2 regions of the Pseudomonas sp. NFX71 genome follow, and region 2 is predicted to be linked to the other one. Evidence: predicted binding sites of a transcription regulator. Region 2 holds the regulator's gene; the other holds the start of a gene.
The links. Region 2 encodes FliA, which starts transcription of late flagellar genes. Its sites were predicted from a motif close to CTAAAGTTTNNNNNNNNNNNGCCGNTAA; they were not measured.

Region 1 (7,407 bases), 2.7 Mb from region 2:
AACCAAAAAAGCGCATTATGCCACTTATCTCCCGGCATGACTTTAAAGCAATTGATGGGGAGTCTGCGCTCCGACCAACAAACACCTTGCACTAGCGTGCCCCCCTTATCGAGCAGTCAAATGCGACAAGCCTGCATGGCCGGGCCGACACATTTGACGACGGAAACGCATCCTGCATGGAGTTACTGAAGTAGCACCTGAGCTCCCAAGAAAAAACCGCCCCCCCCCCATCGAGAAGCGCAGCTTTTTTACGTCCGGCGGATTTACACCCGAAAGCGCTGCACCATGCCCTGCAGAGCATTGGCCAACTTCGACAACTCATGACTGGAAGCACTGGTCTGATCCGCACCGGAGGCGGAACGCACCGACAGATCACGGATATTCACCAGATTGCGATCCACTTCCCGAGCGACTTGAGCCTGTTCTTCCGCAGCACTGGCGATCACCAGATTGCGCTCGTGAATCTCGTGGACCGAGGCCGTGATGGTCTGCAATGCGTCACCGGCCCGTTCAGCCAACACCAGCGTACTCGTGGCACGGGAAGCACTGGCATTCATGGAGTCCAGCGCCAGGTTGGAACCGTTGCGCATGCCCTGAACCATTTGCTCGATTTCCTGAGTCGATTGCTGCGTACGATGCGCCAATGCACGCACTTCATCGGCTACCACCGCAAAACCGCGCCCACTTTCACCCGCGCGCGCCGCTTCAATGGCGGCGTTGAGCGCCAACAGATTGGTTTGCTCGGCGATGGCCCGAATGACATCCAGCACTTTGCCAATGTCCTGGGACTGATTGGCCAGCGACTGCACCAACTCACCGGTGTGCTGCACATCCTTGGCCAAGTCGCTGATCGCGCTGGCGGTTTCGCTGACCCGCTCCTGCCCCAATTGCGCTGACTCGCTGGATTGGCGGGTAGCATCAGAAGTCGACACGGCGTTGCGCGCCACTTCTTCCACGGCCGAGGTCATTTCGTTGACCGCCGTGGCGGCCTGCTCAATTTCGTTGTTCTGCTGTTGCAGGCCTTGGGTGCTGTCGAGAGTGACAGCATTCAATTCATCCGCCGCCGTGGCCAGCTGAGTCGCTGAACCGCTGATGGCTTGCAAGGTTTCTCGCAGGTTCTGCTGCATGGTCGCCAGTGCCTTGAGCAAACGAGTCACTTCGTCGTTGCCATGGGTTGCTATCGGCCGGGTCAGATCGCCCTGCGCCACGCTCTCCGCAGCCGTCAGGGCTTCGTTCAGGGGGCGGACGATGCTGCGGGTCAGCAACATGGCCAGGCCGACAGTGGCCAGCGCCGCGAGGGCGATGAACAGGCTGACGATGGTCCGCGACGTTTCGTAGTGCGCTGCGGATTTCTGGCTCTCAGCGGCGACCTGTTTGGCGAACAGGTCCGCCAGATCACTGAGTTGTTTGCCGGAGCCATCGACCACGGTTTTCATGTCGACCAGCAGCAGCCTGGTCAATTCGTCACGACGCCCCTGCTCTGCGAGAGTGAACGACTGGGCAATGCCGGTGCGATAGGCCGCAAAGGTGGTTTTGAACTGGTCATACAAGGCCTGGCCTTCGGCGGTGTTGACCAACTGGTCATAGACCGCGATCTTCTCGCTCAATTCCTTGTCGCGAGTGTCCATCTGACCGCGGTAGGTCGGAATGTTCTTTGGGTCCTGATCCAGCGCCATGCGCAAGGAAATGGTGCGGATACGCAACATCAGTTCGCGAATCTCGTCACCCCCGCGAATGCTGGGGAGCCACTGCTTCTCCACGGCCACCTCGCTCTCGCGAATGCTCGCCATTTGCCCCAGGGCAAACACCCCGAGCAACGCCACCAACACAGCGATCAAGGCAAAACCCAGCGCGGCACGGGGGGCAATATTCAGCTGACGAAGAAACATAACGAGCGCCTTTCTTGTTGTTGGCTTGAATGGGGGGCCGCGTTTGCGCCCCGACAGCTCGTTATCGGCTAGTTGTACGACGACTTGATAGGATTCGGCTTTTTCGAAGACAAAAAAAATCCCCGTATCTTTCGATACGAGGATTTTTAGTATGGTCGGGGTAAGGGGATTCGAACTCCTGACATCCTGCTCCCAAAGCAGGCGCGCTACCGGACTGCGCTATACCCCGGTAAAAAAAAGGCACCTTTGAAAGGCGCCTTCTGCGAACAGAGCTTTTGGCGTCTGATCTTAAGATTCGATTCCAGCGCTAACTGGTTTCAAAAATGGTGGGTCGTGTGGGATTCGAACCTACGACCAATTGGTTAAAAGCCAACTGCTCTACCAACTGAGCTAACGACCCAAAAATGGTCGGGGTAAGGGGATTCGAACTCCTGACATCCTGCTCCCAAAGCAGGCGCGCTACCGGACTGCGCTATACCCCGGTTTGAAATTGGCTCCGTGACCAGGACTCGAACCTGGGACCCAATGATTAACAGTCATTTGCTCTACCGACTGAGCTATCACGGAACTACATATTTCAATTTACAACGGTGAAGCTTTACTGCGCTCTCTTCGACCCGTTCGCATCGCTGCGTTCGTGTGTCTGAGGCGCGCTATTCTACAATCTTAAGCACCTCTGTCAACCCCCTAAATTGCTTTCAAGTTAATGATTTGCAACTTATTTCAGATTCCTGCTTGGGGAGCGGGAACCCTTCAGGGCGACTTACTGCGGGGCGCACTTTACAAGCCTTTTCCTTTCAGTTCAACAACCTGACGAAAAAAAGGCCTCGCAATGCGAGGCCTCTTCAATTTTGTTGCCGTCGTGGATCAGGCGAAGACGATCTCGTCGTTTTCCACAATGCCTTTGGCGGTATCGCCGGGCATGAAACGACCCGACAGAATGAGCTGCGCCAGCGGGTTTTCGATCCAGCGCTGAATCGCTCGCTTGAGCGGCCGTGCGCCATACACCGGGTCGTAGCCAACCGCGATCAGCTTGTCCATGGCCTCAGGGCTGAGCTCCAGCTTCAGTTCCCGCTCAGTCAGGCGACTGCGCAGACGACTCAACTGGATCTCGGTAATGCCCGCGATCTGATCCCGCGCCAATGGCTCGAAGATCACCACTTCGTCGACCCGGTTGATGAACTCCGGCCGGAAGTGCGTGGAAATCGCATCCATCACCGCTGCGCGCTGCGCCTCACGATCACCGACCAGTTCCTGGATCTGTACCGAGCCCAGGTTGGAGGTCATGACAATCACGGTGTTCTTGAAATCCACCGTGCGGCCATGGCTGTCCGTCAGGCGGCCATCTTCCAGCACTTGCAGCAGGATATTGAAGACGTCCGGGTGGGCCTTCTCGACCTCATCCAGCAGGATCACCGAATAAGGCTTGCGACGCACCGCCTCGGTCAGGTAACCGCCCTCTTCATAGCCCACATAGCCTGGTGGCGCACCAATCAGTCGAGCCACGGAATGTTTCTCCATGAACTCGGACATGTCGATCCGCACCATCGCCTCTTCGGTATCAAAGAGGAACTCGGCCAACGCCTTGCACAGCTCGGTTTTACCGACACCGGTCGGGCCGAGGAACATGAACGAACCGCTTGGACGATTCGGGTCGGACAACCCGGCCCGCGAACGCCGCACCGCGTTGGATACCGCGATCACCGCTTCGTCCTGGCCGATCACACGCTGGTGCAACAGGCTTTCCATCTTCATCAGCTTGTCGCGCTCGCCTTCGAGCATTTTCGACACGGGGATGCCGGTCCACTTCGACACGACTTCGGCGATTTCTTCCTCGGTCACCTTGCTGCGCAGCAACTGGTTTTCGCTTTTGCCATGCTGGTCGACCATTTGCAGGCTGCGCTCCAGGTCCGGGATCACCCCGTATTGCAGCTCGGCCATGCGGTTCAGGTCGCCTTTACGGCGCGCAGCTTCCAGTTCCTGACGGGACTGTTCGATTTTCTGCTGGATCTGCGCGGAACCCTGAACCTCGGCTTTTTCCGAGTTCCAGATTTCTTCGAGGTCCGAATACTCACGCTCGAGACGAACGATTTCTTCCTGGAGTTTTTCCAGACGCTTGATCGCCGCTTCGTCGCTCTCTTTCTTCAGCGCCTGGGACTCCACCTTCAACTGAATCAGACGACGCTCCAGACGGTCCAGCACCTCCGGCTTGGAGTCGATCTCCATGCGAATGCGGCTGGCGGCTTCGTCGATCAGGTCGATCGCCTTGTCCGGCAACTGACGGTCGGTAATGTAGCGATGACTGAGCTTGGCCGCGGCGATGATCGCGCCGTCGGTAATCGCCACTTTATGGTGAACTTCATAGCGTTCTTTGAGACCACGCAGAATGGCGATGGTGTCTTCTTCGCTCGGCTCATCCACCAACACTTTCTGGAAGCGCCGCTCGAGGGCCGCGTCCTTCTCTATATATTGGCGGTATTCATTGAGCGTGGTTGCGCCGACGCAGTGCAATTCACCACGGGCCAATGCAGGCTTGAGCATGTTGCCCGCATCCATTGAGCCTTCGCCTTTACCGGCGCCGACCATGGTGTGCAGTTCGTCGATGAACAGAATGATCTGCCCTTCCTGCTTCGACAGTTCGTTGAGCAGGGATTTCAGGCGTTCTTCGAACTCGCCACGGTACTTGGCACCGGCAATCAGTGCGCCCATATCGAGGGAAAGCAGGCGCTTGCCTTTCAGGCCGTCCGGCACTTCGCCGTTGATGATCCGCTGGGCCAGGCCTTCGGCGATGGCGGTTTTACCCACGCCAGGTTCACCGATCAATACCGGATTGTTTTTGGTGCGGCGTTGCAGCACCTGAATGGTCCGGCGAATTTCGTCGTCACGGCCGATCACCGGATCGAGCTTGCCTTCTTCGGCGCGTTTGGTCAGGTCGACGGTGTATTTATCCAGCGCCTGACGCGACTCCTCATGGTTGGCGTCGTTGACCGCCTCACCGCCGCGCAGGTTGTTGATCGCGTTCTCCAGGGCTTTCTTGCTCACACCCTGGCCGAGCAATAATTTGCCGAGCTTGCTGTTCTCGTCCATGGCGGCGAGCAACACCAACTCACTGGAAATAAATTGATCGCCCTTCTGCTGGGCCAGGCGATCGGCCTGGTTGAGCAGGCGCGCCAGATCCTGCGACATATTGACGTCGCCGGTGGGGTTCTGGATTTTTGGCAGCTGATCGAGCTGTTTGGTCAGCTCTTTGCGCAGGCTGTTGACGTCGAAACCGACCTGCATCAGCAGGGGCTTGATCGAGCCGCCCTGCTGCTCAAGCATGGCTTGCATCAAGTGCGCCGGTTCAATGCCGGGATGGTCAAGACCGACGGCCAGCGATTGGGCGTCGGATAGAGCTAACTGTAATTTGCTGGTTAAACGATCGATACGCATGGGTCACCTTCCTTTTGAGCAGGCCGGACCTATAAAACATCCTGAATGAAGAAACCTGCCAGATACCGTTATAGATGCGGTCGATTCTGGGAGTTTCAAGCGTCGTACAGTTGATGTAGATCAGAGAAGTCTAGCGTTCCAGCCAGACAAGGGAGGCAAACCGACCAGTGCGTGGACTGCGGCGGTAAGAAAAGAAGCGCGGATCGGTCACGGTGCAGAAACCGCCGCCATAAACAGCGGTAACGCCGCGAACAGCCAGACGCAAGCGCGCCAGTTCGTAGATATCGGCCATGAACTTGCCGGCATTTGCACTGGGCACAAAGGCTTTGGCGGCTTCAGGCAGTTGCTCGACGAAGGTTTCGCGCACTTCCGGGCCGATTTCAAAGGCTTGAGGACCAATGGCCGGACCGAGCCAGACGAGCACTTCTTCCGACGGCAAGGCCAGCGTGTCGAGCGTCGCTTCGAGCACACCCGCCGCCAGCCCGCGCCAACCGGCATGGGCGGCTGCGACACGAGTGCCGGCACGGTCGCAGAACAATGCTGGCAGGCAATCCGCCGTCATCGCCGCGCAGGCAATGCCGGGCGTCGCCGTCCAGCTGGCATCGGCAGTTGCCACAATGCCTGGGTCCGCGTGAGCCACGACAATGCCGTGAACCTGCTTCAACCAGGCCGGCTGAATAGAGAAATGATCGGTGAGGCGACGGCGATTCTCGGCAACAGCGTCGGGGCTGTCGTCGACGTGATCGCCGAGGTTGAGGCTGTCGAACGGCGCCAGACTGACGCCGCCCGCACGGGTGGTCACACAGGCTTTCACCCCGGCAGGCGCAGGCCAGTCGGGAATCAGCCAGTCACTCATCCGATGAACGCCTCGCGGTCTTGCTTGAGCAGGGTCAGCAACCAGACGAAGTCGTCCGGCAGTGGCGATTCCCAGCTCATGCGCACACCAGTGGTCGGGTGATCCAGCTCCAGGAACCGCGCATGCAGCGCCTGGCGCGGGAACGTCTTCAAGGAATCGACCATAGTCTGGCTGGCGGCTGGCGGGATTCGGAAACGACCGCCGTAGGCAGGATCTCCGACCAACGGGAAGTTGATGTAGGACATGTGCACCCGAATCTGGTGCGTACGACCGGTTTCCAGCTTCACCCGCACGTGAGTGTGGGAGCGGAAACGCTCGAGCACGCGGTAATGGCTGACGGCTTGCTTGCCACCTTCCATCACGGCCATGCGCTGGCGTTGCTGGCCGTGACGGCCAATCGGCGCATTGATCTTGCCGCCGGCAGTCACCACTCCGATCACGATGCACTCGTAGATCCGGCTGACGCTGCGGCTCTGCAACTGTGTAACCAGCTGCGTCTGCGCCTGAATGGTCTTGGCCACAACCATCAGACCGGTGGTGTCCTTGTCCAGGCGATGCACGATACCGGCGCGGGGCACATTGACGATGTCCGGCACGTGGTGCAGCAAGGCATTGAGCAAGGTGCCGTCAGCGTGGCCGGCGGCAGGATGCACCACCAGGCCCGCAGGCTTGTTGATCACGAGGATGTCGTCATCTTCATAGACGATGTCCAGCTCGATGTCCTGAGCGATCCATTCGCCCTGAGCTTCCTGCTCGGCAGTCAGCTCAAGAATGGCGCCACCGTGAACGATGTCTCGCGGGCGGATTACAGCCCCATCCACAGTCAGGCGGCCGTCTTTGATCCAGGCGGAAAGGCGCGAGCGCGAGTGCTCAGCGAATAATTGTGCGGCGACTTGATCGAGGCGTTGGCCGCCCAATTCGGACGGCACCTCTGCGCGAAGTTCAATTTTATCGGACATGCTCGGACTAGGCGTCGGCACAGCCTTTGGTTTCGGCTGCGCGCTTGTGGTTAAATACGGCGTCTTTTGCCCCGAGGCTATTCAACGGGGCGCTCATCATAACAGGACGGCCCCGCCCAAGACAGCGGCCGTCATAGGGACGCAAGCCGCCATGCAAGTGAAACACCTGCTGCTGATCGCCATCCTCGCATTGACCGCTGCTTGCTCATCGAAGGAAGTCGTAGACGAAAACCTGAGCGAAGTCGAGCTGTACCAGCAGGCACAGCGCGAT
Region 2 (7,407 bases):
CGCGTCGACGGCAAAGTTGCCCTTGCCGTGCAGTTGATCGAGCAGTGCTTCGAACTCGTCGTCGGTGATGTCGGAACTGTCGCCTGCCGCTTTCGGGGCAGCCGGTGCGGCGGGGGCTGCAGGTGCCGCCACCGCGTCGACGGCGAACTGGCCCTTGCCGTGCAATTGATCGAGCAACGACTCGAATTCTGCATCGGTGATTTCGTCGCTGGCTGCTGCGTCCGCGGCAGGCTGCGCAGCCGCCACCGGCGCCTCGGCCTGAGCCTTGACGGCGTTCAGCGAGTCCAGCAGTTGTTCGAATTCGTTATCGGTGATGTCGCCTGATTCGGCTTCGGCAGCCGGTTCTTCCACCACTTGAGCCACAGGTGCGGCTTCATCGGCGGTTTGCGGCTCGGCCAGACGGGCCAGGGCCGCGAGCAATTCAGGCGTGGCAGCCGTGATCGGGCTGCGTTCGCGGACTTCGCTGAACATGCTGTTCACCGCGTCCAGCGCTTCGAGTACCACGTCCATCAATTCCGAGTCGACGCGACGTTCACCCTTGCGCAGGATGTCGAACACGTTCTCGGCGATGTGACAGCACTCCACCAGCTCGTTGAGCTGGAGGAAGCCGGCGCCCCCTTTTACAGTGTGAAAACCGCGAAAAATTGCATTGAGCAAGTCCGCATCATCCGGTCGGCTTTCAAGCTCGACCAGCTGTTCGGACAGTTGCTCTAGAATCTCGCCGGCCTCAACCAGGAAATCCTGAAGGATCTCTTCATCGGCGCCGAAGCTCATTAAGGGGGTGCTCCTAACAGGTCTAAAAACCTAAAAAACCTAAAATTCTAAATTTCTAAAATCCCAGGCTGGATAGCAAATCGTCCACATCGTCCTGACCGGACACAACGTCTTCTCTTTTATCGGCATGAATCTGCGGACCTTCACCCTGAGAGAGATGTTTTTGCGGATCTTTTTCAGCAAGCATCGCTTCACGGTCATGTTCGATGCCCGCAAAGCGGTCCACCTGACTGGCCATAAGCACGAGCTTGAGCAGGTTGCTTTCAACTTCGGTGACCAATTGGGTCACACGCTTGATCACTTGACCTGTGAGGTCCTGGTAATCCTGAGCGAGCAGAATGTCGTTGAGGTTGCTCGACACTGCGCGATTGTCCGCGCTGCTGCGTGTCAGGAAACCGTCGACACGCCGAGCCAGTTCGCGGAACTCCTCGGCCCCGACTTCGCGACGCATGAACCGCCCCCAATCCGTGCTCAGCGCCTGAGCTTCATCGCTCAGGCTGTTGACCAGCGGTGTGGAGTTTTCGACCAGATCCATGGTGCGGTTGGCGGCAGCCTCGGTCAGCTTCACCACGTAGCCCAAGCGCTCAGTGGCATCCGTGATCTGCGACACTTCCTCGGCTTGCGGCATGTGCGGGTCAATCTGGAAATTGACGATCGCGCTGTGCAGCTCGCGGGTGAGCTTGCCCACTTCCTGATACAGGCCGCGGTCACGGGTCTGATTGAGCTCATGGATCAGTTGCACAGCGTCGCCGAACCTGCCTTTTTCAAGGCTTTCGACCAATTCGACCGCGTGTTTTTTCAGGGTCGATTCAAAATCGCCCTGTGAAGATTCGTTGTGGTCCATAGCTCCCCCGTGGCGCAGTTTCTCAACCGATGCGTTCGAAAATCTTCTCGATTTTTTCTTTTAACGCCTGGGCCGTGAAGGGTTTGACCACATAGCCGTTAACACCAGCCTGGGCCGCTTCGATGATCTGCTCGCGCTTGGCTTCAGCGGTCACCATCAGCACCGGCAGGTGCTTGAGCTTTTCATCGGCGCGCACGTGGCGCAGCAGATCGATGCCGGTCATGCCAGGCATGTTCCAGTCCGTTACCAGAAAGTCGATGCTCCCGCTGTTGAGAACCGGAATGGCAGTAGTGCCATCGTCAGCCTCCACCGTGTTGGTGAACCCAAGGTCACGCAACAGGTTTTTTATGATCCGCCGCATCGTTGAGAAGTCATCAACGATGAGGATTTTCATGTTCTTGTCCAATTCGACCTCCAAGCAGTCTTAAACGCGCCCAGCACCTGGACGCGCCATTTCAATCAATCCGGCAAAGCACTCAATGACTGTCTGGAGCACAACAGATCGAGACCGGCGCAGTTCAACACCACACCAGCCACGTTCGCAGTGTCCCCACACTGCCTTCAGCGCGCTCGCCACTCCCCCAAACGCCCCCGCAAACGGGCCGCGCACTGGCTGTGTAACTGGCTGACCCGAGATTCGCTGACCCCCAGGACCTCACCGATTTCCTTGAGATTCAACTCTTCGTCGTAGTACAGCGCCAACACCAGTCGCTCACGCTCCGGCAAATTGGCAATCGCGTCCGCCAGCGCCGCCTGGAAGCGTTCATCTTCCAGATCGCGTGACGGCTCGAGATGAGCACTCGCGCCATCCTCGTGCAGCCCTTCGTGTTCGCCGTCCTGCAAAAGATCGTCGAAACTGAATAACCGGCTGCCCAGGGTGTCGTTCAAAATCCCGTAGTAATCGTCGAGACTCAATTGGAGTTCGGCCGCAACTTCGTGATCTTTAGCGTCACGGCCGGTTTTAGCTTCAATCGAGCGAATTGCGTCGCTGACCATGCGGGTATTGCGGTGGACCGAGCGTGGCGCCCAGTCCCCCTTGCGGACTTCATCGAGCATCGCGCCGCGGATTCGAATGCCCGCGTACGTCTCGAAACTCGCGCCTTTGCTGGCGTCGTATTTGGTCGACACTTCAAGCAGACCGATCATGCCGGCCTGGATCAGGTCTTCGACCTGGACACTGGCCGGCAATCGCGCCAGCAAGTGATAGGCAATGCGTTTGACCAGTGGCGCGTAACGCTCGATCAGCTCGTACTGCGCGTCACGTGCCGATTTCTTGTAAAGGTTGTAACCGCTGGCTGTCATAGCACGGGTCCTGCCGTTTGTTGCACGAGGCGCTCGACGAAAAACTCCAGGTGTCCGCGCGGGTTGGCAGGCAGCGGCCAGGTATCGACCTTTTGTGCGATGGCCTTGAAGGCCAGGGAGCACTTGGAACGCGGGAAAGCTTCATAAACCGCGCGCTGCTTCTGAACGGCCTTGCGCACGCTTTCGTCGTACGGCACCGCACCGACGTATTGTAAGGCGACGTCAAGGAAGCGATCCGTGACCTTGGTCAACTTGGCGAACAGGTTGCGACCTTCCTGCGGGCTCTGGGCCATGTTGGCCAGGACGCGGAAGCGGTTCATGCCGTAGTCGCGGTTCAGCAGCTTGATCAGCGCGTAGGCGTCGGTGATCGAGGTCGGCTCGTCGCAGACCACCAGCAAGACTTCCTGCGCGGCGCGAACGAAACTGACTACCGAGTCACCAATACCTGCAGCGGTGTCTATCACCAGGACGTCGAGGTTGTCGCCGATATCGCTGAACGCCTGGATCAGGCCGGCATGTTGCGCCGGGCTCAGATGCACCATGCTCTGCGTGCCGGACGCCGCCGGGACGATGCGGATACCGCCGGGCCCCTGCAACAACACGTCGCGCAGCTCACAGCGGCCTTCGATTACGTCAGCCAGGGTACGTTTGGGTGTCAGTCCCAGCAGGACGTCAACGTTCGCCAGCCCCAGATCGGCGTCCAGCAGCATGACGCGCCGGCCGAGCTCAGCTAGAGCCAGGGACAAGTTCACTGACACGTTAGTCTTCCCGACGCCACCTTTGCCGCCGGTCACCGCGATCACCTGTACGGGATGCATGCTGCCCATGTTATTTCTTTACCTTGTCTTGCATAGACGGAGGCCACATTACTGGCTGCGCGTTCACAAACGGAACAATGCATGGCAGACCATCGATGTAGGTACAAAAACTGTTCATTAATACCTCAGCCAACCTGCTTGGTCGGACTGTGGTAAATATCAGCGAACATGTCAGCCATGGCTTCTTCGCTGGGTTCTTCCTGCATTTGCACGCTGACGGCGCGGCTCACCAGCTGATGACGACGCGGCAGATGCAAATCATCCGGAATCCGCGGTCCATCGGTCAGGTAAGCCACCGGCAACTCATGACTGATTGCCAGGCTCAACACCTCACCCAGGCTTGCTGTTTCATCCAGTTTAGTCAGGATGCAGCCAGCCAGCCCGCAGCGCTTGTAACTGTGATAAGCGGCGGTTAGAACCTGTTTCTGGCTGGTGGTTGCCAGAACCAGATAATTTTTTGATTTGATGCCACGACCGGCCAGGCTTTCGAGCTGCATGCGCAGTGCCGGATCGCTGGCCTGAAGACCCGCGGTATCGATCAGCACTACACGTTTGCGCAGCAACGGGTCCAGCGCCTGCACCAGGGACTGGCCCGGGTCGATGTGGGTGACCGACACGTTGAGGATCCGACCCAAAGTCTTCAGTTGTTCCTGAGCGCCGATACGGTAGCTGTCCATGCTCACCAGCGCGATGTTCTGCGCGCCGTACTTGAGCACGTAACGGGCCGCGAGCTTGGCCAGCGTGGTGGTCTTGCCCATGCCGGCAGGGCCAACCATGGCAATCACGCCGCCCTCTTCCAGTGGCTCGACTTCCGGCGTGGCAATCATCCGTGCCAGGTGCGCCAGCAACATGCGCCAGGCCTGACGAGGTTCGTCAATGCCGGTGATCAGTTCCAGCAGATCGCGGGACAACGGACCGGACAAACCGATGCGCTGCAGGCGACGCCACAGGTTGGCCTGGGCCGGACGGCTGCCTTGCAGCTGATTCCAGGCCAGGGAGCCAAGTTGTACTTCCATCAGTTCGCGCAGGCTGTTGAGTTCGAAACGCATCGAATCGAAAGCCCGCGGATCGACACCGCCGGAGGCTGGCGCAGGGGCCGGGGCTGCACGGCGGGGTTCAGTGTAGGTCGGTTCGATCAGCGGTTCGGCGGCGGTGAGTGGCAGGCCGGCGAACAACTGGCGATTGGTGGACTTGTCGCTCTCGCCCTCGCTACGCAGGCTCAGTTCGGCCTGGGCGGTCACGATCCGCGACTGGGTCTTGCGCAGCTCGTCCTCGAGTTCCATGTTCGGAACACGCGGAGCCAGCGCCGACAGTTTGTAATCAAGGGCAGCCGTCAACTCGACACCACCGGCGATCCGGCGGTTGCCAATGATGGCGGCATCAGCGCCCAGCTCATCACGAACCAGTTTCATGGCCTGACGCATATCGGCGGCGAAAAAACGCTTAACTTGCATAAACCACTACCTCAGCCGTTGGGCCCTACTGTCGCAACGATGGTCACTTGCTTGTTGTCAGGGATTTCCTGGTAAGCCAACACATGCAAACCCGGGACTGCCAACCGGCCAAATCGCGACAGCATCGCGCGAACCGGACCGGCCACCAGCAGAATCACCGGCTGACCTTGCATTTCCTGACGCTGCGCCGCTTCGATCAACGAGCGTTGCAGTTTTTCAGCCATGCTTGGCTCCAGCAGAACGCCCTCTTCCGAGCCTTGTCCTGCCTTCTGAAGACTATTGAGCAATATTTGTTCCAACCTTGGCTCAAGAGTGATAACTGGCAGCTCCGACTCAGTCCCCACAATGCTTTGGACGATTGCACGGGATACGCCGACGCGTACGGCAGCCACCAGCGCGGCAGTATCTTGACTCTTGGCCGCATTGTTCGCGATCGCCTCGGCGATGCTGCGAATGTCCCGTACGGGCACCTGTTCGGCCAGCAACGCCTGGAGCACCTTGAGCAGCTGCGACAACGACACCACGCCCGGCACCAGCTCCTCGGCCAGTTTAGGCGAGCTTTTGGCCAGCAATTGCATGAGTTGTTGCACTTCTTCGTGGCCGATCAGCTCACTGGAGTGCTTGTACAAAATCTGGTTCAAGTGGGTTGCCACTACCGTACTGGCATCTACCACGGTGTAACCGAGGGATTGTGCCTGCGCACGCTGACTGACTTCGATCCAGACCGCCTCCAGCCCGAAAGCCGGATCTTTGGCGGTGATGCCGTTGAGCGAACCGTAGACCTGGCCCGGGTTGATCGCCAGTTCCCGATCCGGATAGATCTCCGCTTCGGCCAGGATCACCCCCATCAGGGTCAGTCGATAGGCACTTGGTGCGAGGTCGAGGTTGTCACGGATATGCACAGTCGGCATCAGGAAACCCAGGTCCTGTGACAGCTTCTTGCGCACGCCCTTGATACGCGCCAGCAACTGCCCCCCCTGATTGCGGTCCACCAGCGGGATCAGGCGATAGCCGACTTCCAGGCCAATCATGTCGATCGGCGTCACATCGTCCCAGCCAAGCTCTTTGGTTTCCTGAGCGCGGGCCGGCGATGGCAGCAGCTCCTGCTGACGCTTGACCTCTTGCAAGGCCTGAACCTTGACGGTGTTCTGCTTCTTCCAGAAAAGGTACGCGCCGCCGGCCGCGAGGGCCGCCATGCTCAGAAAAGAGAAGTGCGGCATGCCGGGCACCAGGCCCATGACCGCCATCAAACCCGCCGCCACGGCCAGCGCCTTGGGCGAGGCGAACATCTGGCGATTGATCTGCTTGCCCATGTCTTCCGAACCGGAAGCACGGGTCACCATGATCGCGGCGGCTGTCGATAACAACAGTGATGGCAATTGCGCCACCAAACCGTCACCGATGGTCAACAGCGCGTAAACCTTGCCAGCATCACCGAAGGTCATGCCGTGCTGGAAAATACCGACGGCCATACCGCCGATCAGGTTGATGAACAGAATCAGCAAACCGGCAATGGCATCACCGCGCACGAACTTGCTGGCACCGTCCATGGAACCGTAGAACTCGGCTTCCTGGGCCACTTCCATCCGACGCAGTTTGGCCTGGTTTTGATCGATCAGACCGGCGTTCAAATCGGCGTCGATCGCCATCTGTTTGCCGGGCATCGCATCGAGGGTGAAACGCGCGCTCACCTCGGAAATCCGCCCGGCACCCTTGGTCACCACGACGAAGTTGATGATCATCAAAATCGCGAAGACCACGATACCAACCACGTAGTTACCGCCGATCACCACCTCACCGAACGCCTGGATCACCTTGCCGGCGGCGGCATGACCGTCCTGACCGTGGAGCATCACCACCCGCGTGGAGGCCACGTTCAGCGCCAGCCGCAACAGCGTTGCCACCAGCAGAATGGTCGGGAACACCGCGAAATCCAGCGGCCGCAGGGCGTAGACGCAGACCAGCAACACGACAATCGACAGCGCAATGTTGAACGTGAAGAACACGTCCAGCAGGAACGGCGGCACGGGCAGCATCATCATGGCCAGCATGACCAGCAGCAACAACGGCACGCCCAGATTGCCCCGACTCAGGTCGGCGACGTTTGTGCGGGCATTGTTGATAAACTGAGAGCGATCCACCGGTTTTCCCCGTTCCTTTAAAGCAAACTTTTGACGCCCGAAGCAGGCGCAGAGCGGCTACTGCAAGAAGCCTT

Region 1: ACM1ZW_RS04600 (methyl-accepting chemotaxis protein) is a predicted target of FliA. The motif match lies at 1,951-1,978, and genes of this name have one in related genera.

What each region holds. Positions count from the first base shown of each region.
Region 1 covers NZ_CP182230.1:1,003,434-1,010,840, forward strand. Annotated here, with positions in the region: gene ACM1ZW_RS04600 (methyl-accepting chemotaxis protein) at 264-1,889, opposite strand; tRNA gene ACM1ZW_RS04605 (tRNA-Pro) at 2,042-2,118, opposite strand; tRNA gene ACM1ZW_RS04610 (tRNA-Lys) at 2,214-2,289, opposite strand; tRNA gene ACM1ZW_RS04615 (tRNA-Pro) at 2,295-2,371, opposite strand; tRNA gene ACM1ZW_RS04620 (tRNA-Asn) at 2,381-2,456, opposite strand; gene clpB (ATP-dependent chaperone ClpB) at 2,757-5,321, opposite strand; gene pgeF (peptidoglycan editing factor PgeF) at 5,452-6,177, opposite strand; gene rluD (23S rRNA pseudouridine(1911/1915/1917) synthase RluD) at 6,174-7,136, opposite strand; gene ACM1ZW_RS04640 (outer membrane protein assembly factor BamD) at 7,288-7,407, shown strand, end outside.
Region 2 covers NZ_CP182230.1:3,706,991-3,714,397, reverse strand. Annotated here, with positions in the region: gene ACM1ZW_RS17160 (chemotaxis protein CheA) at 1-774, opposite strand, end outside; gene ACM1ZW_RS17155 (protein phosphatase CheZ) at 830-1,618, opposite strand; gene ACM1ZW_RS17150 (chemotaxis response regulator CheY) at 1,641-2,012, opposite strand; gene fliA (RNA polymerase sigma factor FliA) at 2,180-2,920, opposite strand; gene fleN (flagellar synthesis regulator FleN) at 2,917-3,747, opposite strand; gene flhF (flagellar biosynthesis protein FlhF) at 3,864-5,192, opposite strand; gene flhA (flagellar biosynthesis protein FlhA) at 5,204-7,333, opposite strand.